3 regions of the Shewanella psychrophila genome follow, and region 2 is predicted to be linked to each of the others. Evidence: predicted binding sites of a transcription regulator. Region 2 holds the regulator's gene; each other region holds the start of a gene.
What was found. Region 2 encodes sigma-54, which starts transcription at its own class of promoters, with help from an activator protein. Its sites were predicted from a motif close to GTTGGCACGNNNNTNGNNT; they were not measured.
Positions count from the first base shown of each region.

Region 1: a site for sigma-54 is predicted at 2,240-2,258, ahead of sps_RS18780 (flagellar assembly protein FlgT). Genes of this name have one in related genera too.
Region 3: a site for sigma-54 is predicted at 3,254-3,272, ahead of flgB (flagellar basal body rod protein FlgB). Genes of this name have one in related genera too.

Region 1 is NZ_CP014782.1:4,352,476-4,357,542, forward strand. It holds gene flgM (flagellar biosynthesis anti-sigma factor FlgM) at 1-91, shown strand, start outside; gene sps_RS18765 (flagella synthesis protein FlgN) at 99-524, shown strand; gene sps_RS18770 (LPP20 family lipoprotein) at 870-1,316, opposite strand; gene sps_RS18775 (FlgO family outer membrane protein) at 1,313-1,942, opposite strand; gene sps_RS18780 (flagellar assembly protein FlgT) at 2,466-3,626, shown strand; tRNA gene sps_RS18785 (tRNA-Arg) at 3,736-3,811, shown strand; gene sps_RS18790 (DUF2947 domain-containing protein) at 4,321-4,800, shown strand; gene sps_RS18795 (chalcone isomerase family protein) at 4,911-5,067, shown strand, end outside.
Region 2 is NZ_CP014782.1:5,852,515-5,857,581, forward strand. It holds gene lptB (LPS export ABC transporter ATP-binding protein) at 37-768, shown strand; gene sps_RS25625 (RNA polymerase factor sigma-54) at 920-2,398, shown strand; gene hpf (ribosome hibernation promoting factor) at 2,617-2,904, shown strand; gene ptsN (PTS IIA-like nitrogen regulatory protein PtsN) at 2,907-3,350, shown strand; gene rapZ (RNase adapter RapZ) at 3,347-4,195, shown strand; gene sps_RS25645 (HPr family phosphocarrier protein) at 4,188-4,463, shown strand; gene mgtE (magnesium transporter) at 4,569-5,067, shown strand, end outside.
Region 3 is NZ_CP014782.1:4,345,799-4,350,865, forward strand. It holds gene flgE (flagellar hook protein FlgE) at 14-1,378, opposite strand; gene flgD (flagellar hook assembly protein FlgD) at 1,575-2,390, opposite strand; gene flgC (flagellar basal body rod protein FlgC) at 2,404-2,820, opposite strand; gene flgB (flagellar basal body rod protein FlgB) at 2,823-3,221, opposite strand; gene sps_RS18745 (CheR family methyltransferase) at 3,546-4,385, opposite strand; gene sps_RS18750 (chemotaxis protein CheV) at 4,516-5,067, opposite strand, start outside.

The sequences.
Region 1 (5,067 bases), 1.5 Mb from region 2:
GGCAATCGCAGAAGGTCGCTATAAAATTGATCCTGAAAAACTGGCGACTAACATCGCTCAGTTTGAAAATGATCTAAAGGGAATGAGCTAGTAACATTATGAGCCAGATAAACGACATCATCGAACTTCAGTTCGAGCTACTTAATAAGCTAAAAGTAATCATCAAAGATGAGAAAGCTGCGCTGATCAATCAAGATGCAGATCTTCTACTTTCGTTGGCGAACGCCAAGGCAGGATTACTCGATGAGCTAAAAAGCAAAGATGAAGCTTTATCCCTACATGCTGATAAAGCCTTACTTACCAGCGATGTACACTTATCAGCTCGAGTGACATCGGTCAAAACCCTGCTGGATGAATGTAAGCAACTGAATAGTGAAAACTCCAGCCTTATAGAGCTTCATATCGCAAGTATGAATCGCTTCTCTCAGGCACTGCAAGTTAGCCGAAACTCAGCGAGCTTGACTTATAATGACAAAGGTAAGACCTCGTCAACATCTACCTTGGGGAATGATATACAAGCTTAACGTTCCACCTGAGACCCTCAGTCATCGTTCCCCTCTAACGCTAATAAGCCACTCCAACGGCAAAACTCATCTCAATCAATAGCCAGTAAAATGCAACAGCCAATGGCGAGGATGTAGCTGTCACTCCCACACACAGCCCCCCTAAACAGTAGTATCATCAAGAAGGACACTGTTCGTCAAAGAGTGAATTCACTGGAGATGCATTGTCTGAAAAGCCATAAACGAGCTAGGAAGCTAGAAAGTCATGAACGAAGTCGGGGAAAAGTAAAAGGCTCTTGGAGAATAGATAAAAGAGTCAAAAACAGAAAACCTACTTATCTTCTGTCTTGTGACCAATGGGAAAGCTTAAAAGTAAGTGATCTCTTTTATCTTTTGCGGTCTATTTTGCTGCTGATACAAAGCCCATACTACAGAAAAATCTAACTCGAGCTCAGTCACATAGTGCTCGCCGGCAGGGTAACTCTTTACCACCTTAGCGCCACGTATCACACCAGATACCGATGCTTGAATGCTATCGCTTGATAACATCCAATCGTTTACATTGCTCGTTGCTGACAACTGCTGGCCATAGACTTGTTCGGCTAATTCTCTGTATGCGGCAATTTTCGAAGCTTGCATTGCCATCACCACTTTTTGTGCTTGAGTCTCTGCAGGCTGGGTATCTAATGGCGCATAGCCTATTGCCGTTAGATTTGGAAAGCTATCAGGGGCCTGAGTTTCCCACTCAATGTATCTATCCTGTGACGCACAGCCTGAGATAAACAGTAAAGATAGGATTATCCATTTTTTCATTGTGCACCACCTATAACTTGAACTTGCTGCAATCCTCCAACGGGATCTCGATATAACAGACCATCTTTTGAAGTGATTTTCTCGGATGCTTTCAGGTATCCAGGCAATTCGTTGATATTAAACGCTCCCTGTGATGCAGAAACTACACGATTATTAGTAATGTTAACTATTCTGGAATTAACCACCAGCCCGGTAGTATTCATGCTCAGAGTCGATACAACGACATGTTCAACGGCAATCCCTGAAGGTAATTGCTTCCAATCACGAGTCAATAGGAAGTCCCCTTGAGGAGTCACCCTGATGTTGTCACCAACGTTAATATCAACTAAGTTAAACTCGCGCGCATGTAAGGCAGCAATTAAACCTTGTTGTAACTGTAGCCCTACTGCATTTGTCTCATTAAACGAGTCTAACAACACAGGAGTGGCCACCAACAGAGGTTGATCGCTCCCTAGCTCATCATTTTGCTCAACAAGCTCACTGACTATCTGCTCAGACAAATGGTTGATTGCCGATGTTGACGGCAATTGATTGCCCTGACTCAGGTTATATTTTGCCTGCCCTTCACCGCTATTCGCACACGCACTCAAGAGTAACGCTGCAGTAAACACTAGTGCTTTACGCATATTTAATTCCTGGATAAACACTCAATCTCAATTTTCTGACTTTCCAAAGCTGTGATCTCCCTAGTCAGCCGACACAGCGTTAACTTATGTGCCATAAAACTGTTCGGGGCGATCGATGATCTCTGATAAAGTTTAAAGCAAATCTTAAGCCAGCTTGGTCTAAAATAGAAAATACGAGTAGATATTTGTTTTGCTTAATAGGTGTTTATCGGCTCAAGATTACAAAGCTTAAGCTAAGATATTGCTCACTGGACAAGATATAAACAACACCAGCCGAGCACAGGTTCTTAATCGACTGATGGCATGTTAATTGCTGCTCTACTTTGGTATAGCTTGATATAGCTGAATATAGTTAGTTATCGTCACTATAAGTCTGAAAATAGGCAGGTTGAGTCGATTAGGTGTCAGAAATTCGGCACTAATCATATAAAATCTCAATTCCTAAGCCTCAATATTGAAGCACGTTATTGAAGTCCGTAGTGTGCTTAAAAACGCATCATAGATTTAGAAGTGGACATCTTACATGAAAATTATCGCTGTAATAATTTGGATTGGTTTAATCGCTTTTACCTCAAGTGCCGAAGCTGCATGGGTTGTAGTCAAAGGTCAGGCAAATATTGTCGACGGGAACATAAGCAAAGCCAGAGAAGATGCATTAGAGCAGGCATTGACCTATGCCACACTCAAGAATGGCGCGAATTTCACCAGTAGCCAAAAAGTCCTTAACGGACAACTGGTTCAAGACAGCTTTTCGCTCGTTAATCAGGCCCAGGCCAGCAGAGTTGAGTTAATCAACGAACTCGTTGAAGGCGAAAAGCTCACTGTCACACTACGTGTCGATGTCATGGAGTCCCAAGGCTCACAATGTGACAGCCAACAGCTAAAAGCCGCAATACTGGTTCCTCAGTTTTTGATCCAGGACAGGGCTCAATTACGCTACGGCAACATCGGATTATTTGAGAAAGACCTGTCCCAAAGACTCGGTGATGCACTGGAAGCCCAGTCACTGACCAGTTTTGTTCATATTCACGCCAACGAGCGTTTAGATGTTGAACAAGAACTTGTCGACATACGAGGCTATCGTCTTCCCAGTTGGCTCAGCGAAATAACCGATAGTCAATATGTACTCCTGCCTGAAATTATCGATATATCGACCGATCCTGCCGAAAGCCAAATGTTGGGCCTGTGGCACAGTGATCCCATTCGCCAATTTCGGATCAGGCTATCCCTATACCATGGCATAAGTGGAGAACAGATATGGAGCGATTCATATACCAGCTCCTCTCCCTGGGAGTTTGAACGACAAGAAACTGTCCCCTCGAATCATCAAAGGTTCTGGGCTTCAGCCTATGGAAAAAGCATCGATAAGGTCTTAACCAATGTCGTAGAAGACATAGATAGCGCATTAAGTTGCCGCCCAGTATTAGGACAAGTCGTCGCTAGACAGCATGACAGAGTCATTTTAAACCTAGGCCGCCGCCACGGCATCCAAGTCGGCGATAAGTTTCAGTTAATACTGCAACAAAACATCAATGACCGTTTCGATAAAATGCGGGCTATTGCAGGGAAAAGCCGTGCTGAGATAAAAATTGATCAAGTCACCGAAAAAACAGCAACGGCGATATTAGTCGATAAGAACGCCTCTTATAACGTCCAAATTAACGACCTTGCGATAAAAATGTAGCCATAATCCTGAGTTATTGAGTTAAATTGCATGATAAACAAGCAACTGAACTCAATAGCTTTTCATCGCCTCTTTTCATCGAGGCGAAAACCAGTATAATCACAGGCGTCTCCTTATAGCTCAACAGGATAGAGCAGTCGCCTCCTAAGCGATCGATCGGGGTTCGAGTCCCTGTGGGGAGACCATATTTACCTCAAGTGTTAACTAACACTTGTTGAGCAGTTTTTTTCTAATACACCCTCCTTCAATGTACTTTTTTATTTTTATTGAGTAAGACTACTTCATAGTAACCTATCGCTTGCAGCGAGCTTATGTGCAGATACTTCTTCGGGGCGTTATAAAGCCATCCCTAGCCGCTTAACGAAAAATCCTGTTTCCAATACCCTCAGCCGCAACTACACTGGTAAATTTCATCTTTGTAATTCAACTTTAAATGTGGAATTTAGACCCTTAAACTTCAGTCTCAAATAAGTGCGTAGTGGTAAGGTCTAGCCTCCTCTATTCAATACCTATATCTAGCTATAACCAATTAGCTCACTGGTGCGCCACAAGTGCCCAATATCAGTCAATCGCCTTCATAAAAACCATAATTTTCCTCTCGATCTTAGAAGCGATGTAATAATAGTGTTCAAGTCTGTATAATCCCACGATTCACATTAACTAATTCTGACCATAGATGGGTCTGGAGAGTCGTTTGGCACATACCTACATCCCCCTAGAGCAATACCAACGTAAATGGATCTTTAACCATAAAGATCTACCTGTGACCGATGAAGATAAAGCGTTTATCAAACCGCTGGATCAGAAAGGGGCGATGGAAGTTTGGAACAAATGGATCAGTAATCGTAGTAGCAGAACAGAACAGTTCTCTAAAGGCGACTGGGCCGCGAAAGACAAAGCTTGGCTTGAAACCGATGACTGGCAGATCGCCTGGGACAGTGAAGAACCAGCACTACCTGAGATGTTTGCCGCCCATTTCGATTGGGCCGATGATACCCTGGTCTATTTCTGTTATGAGAAGTACCAGGTAATCGAGACTCGTTGGGATGTGTTTGTTCGCAATTGGAAATGTTTTCTTTTCTTCGATGACGGACCACTGCTAATATCCCCTAAACAAAAACAAGCAGCACTCATCCATCAAAGTGGTCAATATCAAATTGGTCATAGAGGTTAATGCTTTTATTTTAACTTTAGTGCTAGCTTTTGTTTTAACTCTAGCTCTGACTTTAGTTTTAACTTGGGCTCGCCCCATTGCTAAATTAACAAGTAAATAAGAGGTTTTTTATGAAGTCCCTCAGTCGCACGTTAAGTCAATTGGCATTTGCCAGTGTAATAGCTTCAAGCAGCGTACAAGCTGTTGAGATCTCAGGTGTTAAAGTCCCTGAACAGATTGTCGTTGCCGATACTCAGCTTCAACTTAATGGCGCTGGCGTTCGGAGTA
Region 2 (5,067 bases):
TCCAACTCAGCTACCTATCATCGAGCAGGAAAAACAATGAGCCAGATGACGCTAAAGGCAGTCAATCTTGCCAAGAGTTATAAAAATAGAGCCGTGGTCCAAGATGTCAGCATCACAGTGGAAACTGGGCAGATCGTCGGTCTTTTAGGCCCAAATGGTGCGGGAAAAACGACTACTTTCTACATGGTTGTAGGCTTAGTGCAAAGTGATAAGGGTAGGATCTTGATCGATGATGACGATTTGACCTTAGATCCAATGCACTTGAGGGCAAGAAAGGGCATTGGCTATCTTCCTCAAGAAGCGAGCATATTTAGAAAGTTATCGGTTCGAGATAACATTATGGCTGTCCTGCAGACTCGTTCAGACATAGATAACAATGCCCGAGAGGAACAACTCGAGAATCTTCTGGAAGAATTTAATATTACCCACATCCGAGACAGCCAAGGCATGGCGCTCTCAGGTGGTGAACGCCGACGCGTCGAGATAGCCAGGGCCTTAGCCGCTAATCCTAAGTTTATTCTCCTAGATGAGCCCTTCGCAGGTGTGGATCCGATCTCAGTTATCGACATTAAAAAAATTATCCTGCAGCTTAAAAGTCGCGGCTTAGGTGTACTGATCACCGACCATAATGTGCGTGAAACCTTAGACGTCTGTGAACGTGCTTATATCGTCAGCCACGGAAATTTAATCGCTGAAGGTACACCTGCCGAAATCTTAGACAATCAGCAAGTACGAGCTGTGTACTTAGGTGAACAATTCAAGCTATAGTTAATCATGAGGCTCATTCTTAGCGCATCAAGAAATGAGCTATTATCGACACTCGGCTGACTCAGCCTGAGGTCTAGGGGCTCAGAGAAACCCCAAACAAGTCAAAGCAGGCTTTCTCATTTTATAATTACAATGAAGGGAATAGCGGTAAATGAAAGCGTCACTCCAGCTTAAAATGGGTCAGCAGTTAACCATGACACCACAACTGCAGCAGGCTATACGTCTATTGCAACTATCGTCGCTGGAACTGCAACAAGAAATCCAACAAGCGTTAGACTCCAACCCCCTTCTCGAACTAGATGAAGAGCAAGTCGACCCCCCGGTCAATGGTGAAGACAAGACCACTGACACAGATGACTTTAGCGCCACAGCAGAGAGCGATGGCCCACTGGACAGTTCAGCGGTTGAAACCTCTGAGGCGTTAACCCAAGATTCAATGCCTGAAGAACTCCCAATGGACACGACCTGGGATGAAGTCTACACGGCGTCTCCCAATTCGAGTTCCGGCGCAATGCGCGATGACGATATGCCCTTCCAAGGTGAGACTAGCGAAGGTTTGTATGAACATCTCGAATGGCAGAAAAATCTCACACCGTTTTCAGACAACGATCTCGCCATAGCGACGGCCATCATAGACGCCATAGATGAGAGAGGCTATCTCACTCAGAGTGTTGATGACATCCTCGAAGCCATGGGTGATCCTGAAATTGAGCAAGATGAAATAGAGGCCGTACTTAAGCGCATCCAGCACTTCGATCCCATTGGAGTTGCAGCAAGGGACCTCAGTGAATGCCTAATCATTCAGCTAGCACAATATGCCGATACAACCCCACACATAGATAACGCTAGGCTACTTATAAAAGACCACCTGGATCTGATCGCCGGCCGTGATTTCCGCCTGTTAATGCGTAAGACCAAGCTCAAGGAAGATGATCTCAAACAAGCCATTGAGTTAATCCAGACACTTAATCCCCGTCCCGGATTGGCAATTACCCCAGGAAAAGATGAATATGTCATCCCTGATGTCACTGTGACCAAGAAGAAAGGTCGCTGGGTAGTTGAGTTAAATCCAGACAATATGCCGAAGATCAATGTCAATCAACACTATGCTTCCATGGCTAAAAGCACTAAAAATCAGGCTGATGGTCAATTTATTCGAGGGCATCTACAAGAGGCAAAGTGGTTTATTAAGAGCCTTGAGAGCCGCAACGACACTTTACTGAAAGTCTCGAACTGTATCGTTAAATTCCAGCAAGGCTTCTTCGAGTATGGTGAAGAAGCCATGAAACCTATGGTATTAAACGATATAGCCGAAGCCGTTGAGATGCATGAATCCACCATTTCCCGGGTCACCACACAAAAATATATGCACACCCCTAGGGGTATATTTGAGCTGAAATATTTTTTCTCCAGCCATGTGGGGACCGATGATGGCGGAGAGTGTTCATCTACCGCTATTCGTGCTTTCATAAAGAAATTGGTCGCAGCCGAAAACCAGCAGAAGCCACTCAGCGACAGTAAGATGGCCTTGCTATTAGCGGAGCAGGGAATTAAGGTCGCCAGACGCACCATAGCTAAGTATCGTGAAGCCATGTTGATTCCACCATCGAATCAACGTAAGAGTTTGTAGAAAAAGGAAATAAGGTCATACCTAACTAACAGTTCTAGTTTAGTGACTGACCTGATTAGCTCTCATGTTGTGAGCTAATCACCAGAAGCGGCCTGTAGTCGATAATAGTTAGGCTCAACTCCTGGTATAACAGGGAATTATGTTGTGAGTTAAATCCCTAAAGATTTACCTAAAATCAACCTAAGAGTGAAACAATCGGAAACTGGAGGAGTATTTCTATGCAAATAAACCTAACTGGACACCATATAGAGATCACTAAATCGCTAAGACATTATGTCGAAGAAAAGTTCACTAAGCTTGAACGACATTTCGATCAGATCAATAATGTGCACGTTATTTTAAATGTTCAGAAAATGCAGCAAAAAGCCGAAGCTAAACTCCACCTTGCTGGTGGTGAGGTTTTCGCTATGTCAGAGAATGCTGACATGTATGCCGCTATCGACTCCCTGATTGATAAGCTCGACCGTCAGGTTATTAAACACAAAGAGAAGCTAACAAAGCATTAATAATGGAATTAAGCACCATTCTGCAGCCGGAGTGTACTACTTGCGCCACTCCGGGCAGTAAGAAAAAGGTACTGGAACTCATCAGCGATCTTGCCGCTGTCCAGTATCCAACCCTATCCTCACAAGAGATTTTTGAAAGTCTTTTGGCGAGAGAGAAAATGGGAAGCACAGGTATAGGTAATGGTATTGCGATTCCTCATGGTAGGCTAAGCAATATAAGTCAGCCGGTTGCGGTATTAATCAAGTGTGAAGAGCCTATCTCCTTCGACGCTATTGATAAACAACCTGTGGACATACTATTTGCACTTTTAGTACCTGCGGATCAATGTGAGCAGCACCTGAGTACTCTGTCATCCATGGCCGAAAAACTCAATAACAAGCTTATAGTGAAACAGTTACGAAAAACTCAAGATGAGTCAGAACTCTATCAGGTAATAACACAATGAAATTGGTGATGGTATCCGGTCGTTCCGGTTCGGGAAAATCTGTCGTACTCAGGGTCTTAGAAGATCTAGGTTACTACTGTGTCGATAATCTTCCTCTCCCCCTGATGGATACCTTGCTCGAACAACTCAAGGGCAGTACAGATCTCGTTGCCATTAGTGTCGACGTGCGTAATATGCCAGAGCAAGATAAAGAGCTGGAGAAGCAACTTGCTAACCTGCCAGAAGGTACAGAATTACTCAGTTTCTTCTTAAACTCCAGCGATGAAGTGCTTCTGAAGCGTTACAGTGAAACCCGAAGATTACACCCTCTATCCCGCACTAAAACTTCTCTTAAAGAGGCGATAGAGCATGAAAGAGAACTGCTTGAACCCGTCTCTAAGATGGTCGATCATTACATAGATACATCAAACCTGAATATCTATGATCTGAGTGACAAAATCCGTGAAATTCTCTTAGGCAGTGTCGATAAAGAGCTAGTGATCAATTTCGAGTCTTTTGGCTTCAAATATGGGATGCCAACCGAGGCCGACTTTATGTTTGACGTTCGGTTCTTACCAAACCCGCATTGGGAACCTGAACTAAGACCCATGACAGGATTAGATGAGCCAGTGCAACTATTTTTGAGCCAACAACCCACAGTCAATAAGTTTATCTGGCAAATAGAAAACTTACTTGCGACTTGGTTACCTCATCTGGAAAGAAACAACCGTAGTTACCTTACCATCGCCATAGGCTGTACTGGTGGTCAACATAGATCTGTTTATGTCACTGAACAATTAGCTAGGCTATTTGGTAACAGTAAGCATAAAATTCAGGCGCGTCATCGTGAATTGGACAATGACTAAATTGGAACGCCAAGTCACCATATGCAATAAACTAGGTCTCCATGCCAGAGCCGCAACCAAACTCGCCATCTTAGCTTCCGAGTTTGACGCTGAGATAACCATAGTGCAGGGAGAGAAGAAAGCCTCAGCTGCCAGCGTATTAGGCTTATTGATGCTAGAAACTGGCATGGGAAAAACCATCACGCTACAAGGTGAAGGTCAAGATGCCGATGCCGCACTAGATGCAATATGTGCATTAGTGGATGCCAAGTTTGATGAAGCAAGTTAACCTAACCCTTTAATCTACTCACACTGTAATCGTCCTTTCTTTTATAAATTAGCTAGTTAAGCCTAGTCTAAAACAAACCGTAAAATCATCAAAGGAGGGTCAACTATGCCGATAGAAGTACTAGACAGTGAAACAACAGATCAACGTCTAAATCAGCTCACCCAGGCCCTTGGTAATGGTATGTTTGTCCATGTCAGAAACATGCTCCATGATATGGCAGCGCCGGATGTGGCCTTTATTTTAGAATCATCTCCACCAAGAACGCGTCAGGTGTTGTGGCAACTAATCGATCTTGATCATACCGGAGAGATCTTAGATGAGTTAGGTGAGGAGCTAAAAGATAGCCTCATCAAGCAGATGACACCTGAACGAGTCGCGAAAGCTGCGGAAGGCATGGATACCGACGATCTCGCTTATATCCTACGTAGCTTACCAGACAGTGTCTTCAATAAAGTCCTCCAGTCCATGAGCAGTCAAGATAGGACAAGAGTGGAGCAGGCTCTATCCTACCCGGATGACACCGCTGGCAGTATCATGAATACCGATACAGTTACCCTTCGACCCGACGTTAACATAGATGTGATTCTGCGTTACCTTAGAATTA
Region 3 (5,067 bases), 1.5 Mb from region 2:
AATAATAAGCAGATTATCTGATCTGCAAAATAGTCTGTTGCAAGGTATTATTGACTTCCAGTGTTCTAGAGTTAGCCTGGAAGTTTCGTTGAGCAGAAATTAAATCCACCAGCTCTGTAGTCAAGTCCACATTCGATTGCTCTAATGCAGATGAGCGAATACTACCGAAGGTACCGCTATTGGCCTCACCTGCCAGTGCCAATCCCGAGTCCAGACTGGCCTTCCAAGAAGTGTTACCCACTTGGGTCAAGCCTTGTTCATTGGCAAAACGTGCCAGCGCGACTCGAGCCAAAGCCACTGTAGAGCCATTACTGTAACTGGCATTAATCAAACCATCGGCGCCGACTTCAACATTGGTTAGACGACCAACCGTGGTACCATCCTGACTTAACTCAGTCACTTCGAACGTTGAGGCATATTGAGTTGGATTATTAAAGTCTATGGTAAGAGTTTGGGTGCCATCAGTACCGGGACCCAACACTCCTGCACCACCAACCCCAAGCTGCACAGTTGTGATGATGGCAGGATCGGTTGTTGTATGGGCACCTGTATCATTAAACTTAATTACGGATCCTTCCCAACCACCAGCAGTTACTGCCGGAGTACCTATAACATCTGCCACACCATTGCCAGTAGTATCTTGATCGTAAGTACCTGCAGCACCTGCTAAATCAACTTGCAGGCCATCCACTGCATAAAAGGCTACCCAGTTACTCTCACCGGTATAAGCTGCATTAGGAGGACGTACAAAATAGGTCGTCATAATGTGCGGCTCACCTAAGGAATCATACATAGTCACCGCAGTGGAATTGTTATAGGTATCACGATCGTTGGGATCGAACAAAGCAGGGTCTAAAGTAGAATCTGCGGCATTAAGGTTCATCTGAATGCCAATATTTTCCGTCTTCTGGGGACTACCTGCAGTATCAGGGATCCTAACGGGCTTAGTCGTGGTTAAGCTGACTGAAGTCGAATTCCCATCTTTGTCGACAGGAAATGTCTGTAGATAATTTCCTTGTGAGTCAACTAGATAGTCTGAAGAATTAACTTTAAATGCGCCCGCTCGTGTAAAGGAATGGTCTTGAGCTTCAAGCTCTGACGAAGTCACGAAGAATCCACCACCATTGATTGCCATATCCAGTGCATTATTAGTGAATTGTAAACTACCTTGGTGAAATTGCTGAGCAACCTGACTAGTGGTTGCACCACCACCGACTGCCGTTTTACTATTAGCAAAGATAGAATTCGCGTATACATCGGCGAACTCAGCACGGGATTCTTTAAAGCCGATGCTATTCACATTGGCTATATTATTGGCCGTGGTATTTAGATCTTTCTGCGCAGCTGCGATGCCACTCAATGCAATGTTAAACGACATAATTCACCTCGATTCATTATTTCAGCCAATGTAACCACCATCGACATTCAATTCATAACTGCAGGCAAGAACATATTCACCCAGTTAAAATTCATTATTTCAGCTGATGGAATCCACCATCGACATTCAATTCATTATTTCGGTCAATGTAACTAACACTGACATTCAATTCAGTACAGCAAGCCTAGAAGCAAGATCACACCTCAGAAACCGCCAATACGTCACCGAGTTTAATGCCACCGATACCCCGTAAATTCAAGATAGAACCTGTAGACGCTGTACCCAATGAGACACTGGTAACATGAGCATAAGTAGAGACTGCCAGCTCTTCACTCTGGCCATCGACTCTGCCGCTGGCTTTAATCGAGTAAGTGCCGCTTGGCATCGCCTCACCATTTTTGTCCAAGCCATCCCAGGACACATCGACATTACCGCCTTGGCTTCCATCAAGCTCAAAAGTAGTGACCAGTTGCCCTTTCTCATCTTCGATACGTACCACTATGGTCTCGATAGACTCAGGCGTACTCACCACTCCTTTAAGCACGGGGTCTTCCGCTGAAAGGTGACCTGTATCAGATGGGATCAATACTTTCTGGCCCACAAGCCCTGATGCTTGTAATGCCTGACTAGAAGTCATCACTGTATTAAGATTGACAATCTCATCATTGAGATTGCTAATACCATCAACGGTAGAAAATGCGGCCATTTGGGCAATCATCTGATCGTTATCGACAGGTTTAAATGGATCTTGCATCGACAGTTGTTGACTCAAGAGAGAGAAAAAATCCTCTTGAGTCAGCTCTTGATTATTTGCCTCCGGTATTGAATTCTCTTCAGGCAGACGAATGGCGTCAAGAAACGGATTTCCCGTTGATGTCTGCTCTGTAGACTGCGTGGCAGCCGATTGCACTGCACCGGATGTGGCTTGTTTTGACGGCGCAACTGACTGAGTCGACGTTTGAGACTGTCCACTAAGTGGCTGTGCATTATTAAGTGGGTTGATGAGGCTCACTTCTTACCTCCTATTATTTGCCAATTCTTAGTGTTTGCTGAAGCATAGATTTAGCCGCTTCAGCCACCTGAACATTCATTTGGTATGATCTGGATGCCGAAATCATATTAGCCATCTCTTCCATCACATTGACGTTAGGTTTATAGATAAAACCATCCCCGTCCGCCATTGGGTGATTGGGGGAATACTCTTTCAACAAGGGCGCATCACTTTCTACAATGCCCTTAACTGCAACTGATTGTGACGATTGCTGTTGATGGCTGGCTTTAGCCATTTCGGCTTCAAAAATGGGGTGACGAGCACGGTAGGTCTTATCAACACTACTTGAAACAGAATCGGCATTGGCAAGGTTACTTGCTGTGGTATTCAATCTTACTGATTGAGCCGACATGCCAGAGCCTGCAACATTAAAAATATTAAATAGACTCATAATTAATCTCCCCTTAATGCTTTCTTCATACCAGAAAACTTACCGTCAAGAAAACCGAGTGACATCTGATATTCGAGTGCATTTTGCATAAATTCTGACTGTTCCTTTTGCATATCAACCGTATTTCCATCACCGGTATCAGGTTGATTTGGCACTCTATATCCATAACTTTGTTGTGATAATGCTTCCAAATCAAAATGTCGACTATCGCTACGGCTCATAGCCAAACCACCTTGCCTGCTGGTTGCCGCTTGTAATGCCTTATCAAAGTCGACATCACGAGCCTTATAATGAGGAGTATCGGCATTGGCAATATTAGATGAGATAACTTCAGCACGTTGGGCTCTGATACCTAATGTGTATTGATGCACACCCAATGCATTATCAAAATTAATCGCCATAAAATTGCCTCCTGAACTCGATGTTATAAATAAAGCAATAGTCGTGCCATAAAGATGCATGGATTGAGTCTAAAAAATACTAGGCTCCTAGACACTCCAAAGCGCACATCAAAGACGTCCGAAACCTAACAAGTTCAAACTTGGTCGCCCATTTGAGACCAAATACTTTTATCTTGATGTGAGTTTTGCTCGAGGAAGCCTCGAAGAGCCTGAGACATGGCGTCTCAGTAGAGGTAGATGGGTATTGGTTAGCCGTATAAGGAAGGCAATGATATCGAACAGAAGGTGTCAGCCCATGTAGCCGGCACTAAGTGCCGTCCATGGTTAAATTTTCTTCTGATAATAGATGCCAGGGTTACATCTGATCATATCAAATTCTTCGGTTAACCCTGCGATGGACTCAGAAGCGCCAAGAAAAAGTATGCCCTTCGGGTTCAAAGCGGCAGCAAATTGCCGCAATATTTTTGCTTTTGCCTCCGGCGCAAAGTAGATCAACACGTTGCGGCAGAAAATAATGTCGAACTTACCGAGTAAGGTATAACTCTCAAGCAGATTATGGGCTCTGAAGTTAACAAATTTCTTCACGTTGTCTTTAATCACCATAGTTCCGGATGTCGTAGGATCAAAAAACTGACGCTTTCTCTGATCTGACAATCCTCGGCCTAAGGCTAAATTATCGTATTCACCATTTTTACACTTTTCTAGCATAGAGGGTGACAAGTCTGTGGCTAATATTGACGCGCTACCTGGTAAGGTACCAGGTCGCTTCTGTTGGTATTCCAAAATCGTCATGCTCAACGAATAGGGTTCTTGTCCCGACGAACAAGCCGCCGACCAAATTTTAAGAGGCCGACCCAATTTGGAATATTCAGGTAAGAGTGCATTCGATAGAAGCTCGAAAGGATAACGATCTCTGAACCACAAAGTTTCATTGGTCGTCATAGCATCGATCACTGCCGCCCTAAGCTGACGCTCTGTGGGCTTCATCGAATGCCTAACGACTTCAGTAAGTGATGGAAGGTTGTACTTGCCCATCAAAGGCGCCAACCTACTACGCACAAGATACTGCTTATTATCGCCCAGCACTATACCGCTGTGTTGCTCCAGAAAAAGTCTAAATTGTGTATATTCGGTTTCAGCGAGTGATTTATTCGGCACCTTGATATCCTAATATCAAAAAAACAGCTATAACGATCTAACTAAACTCAACGAGATTCAATTCGAGCGCAGTTTTATACACGAGCGAGTCACAAGAAACAAGCTTAATATACCCTATACGCTCTACTAATAATCATTATAGACTCAAATGCTTATTTACAGCAGCAGCAAGTTCATCTGGATTAAATTTAGCAATAAAATCATTTGCTCCAACCTTCTCAACCATAGCTTGGTTAAATACCCCGCTCAAAGACGTGTGCAGCACCACTTTAATATTCTTTAGCTTAGGATTGTCTCTAATCTCTGCTGTTAAGGTGTAGCCGTCCATTTCAGGCATCTCAATATCTGAGATAATTAATGGGATCTCGGTTGACACATCGTCCATCTCGGCACCGATGGCCTTCAACTTTTCCAGAGCTTCTCTTCCATCTTTGGCTGTATCTATCTGCAGACCTAATGATACCAATGCCCTAATAATCTGTTTACGAGCCACGGCCGAATCATCAATGACCATGATATGGAAATGTTTTTCTCTATCTATGGTTAACAGTTCATCGACTTCTTGACTGATCTCGGTTTTAACCGGTGAAATCTCATCAAGTATCTTCTCAACATCGAGTATTTCTACAAGCTCCCCTTCAATCTCTGTCACAGCCGTGAGATATGAGAACTTTCCAGCTCCTTTTGG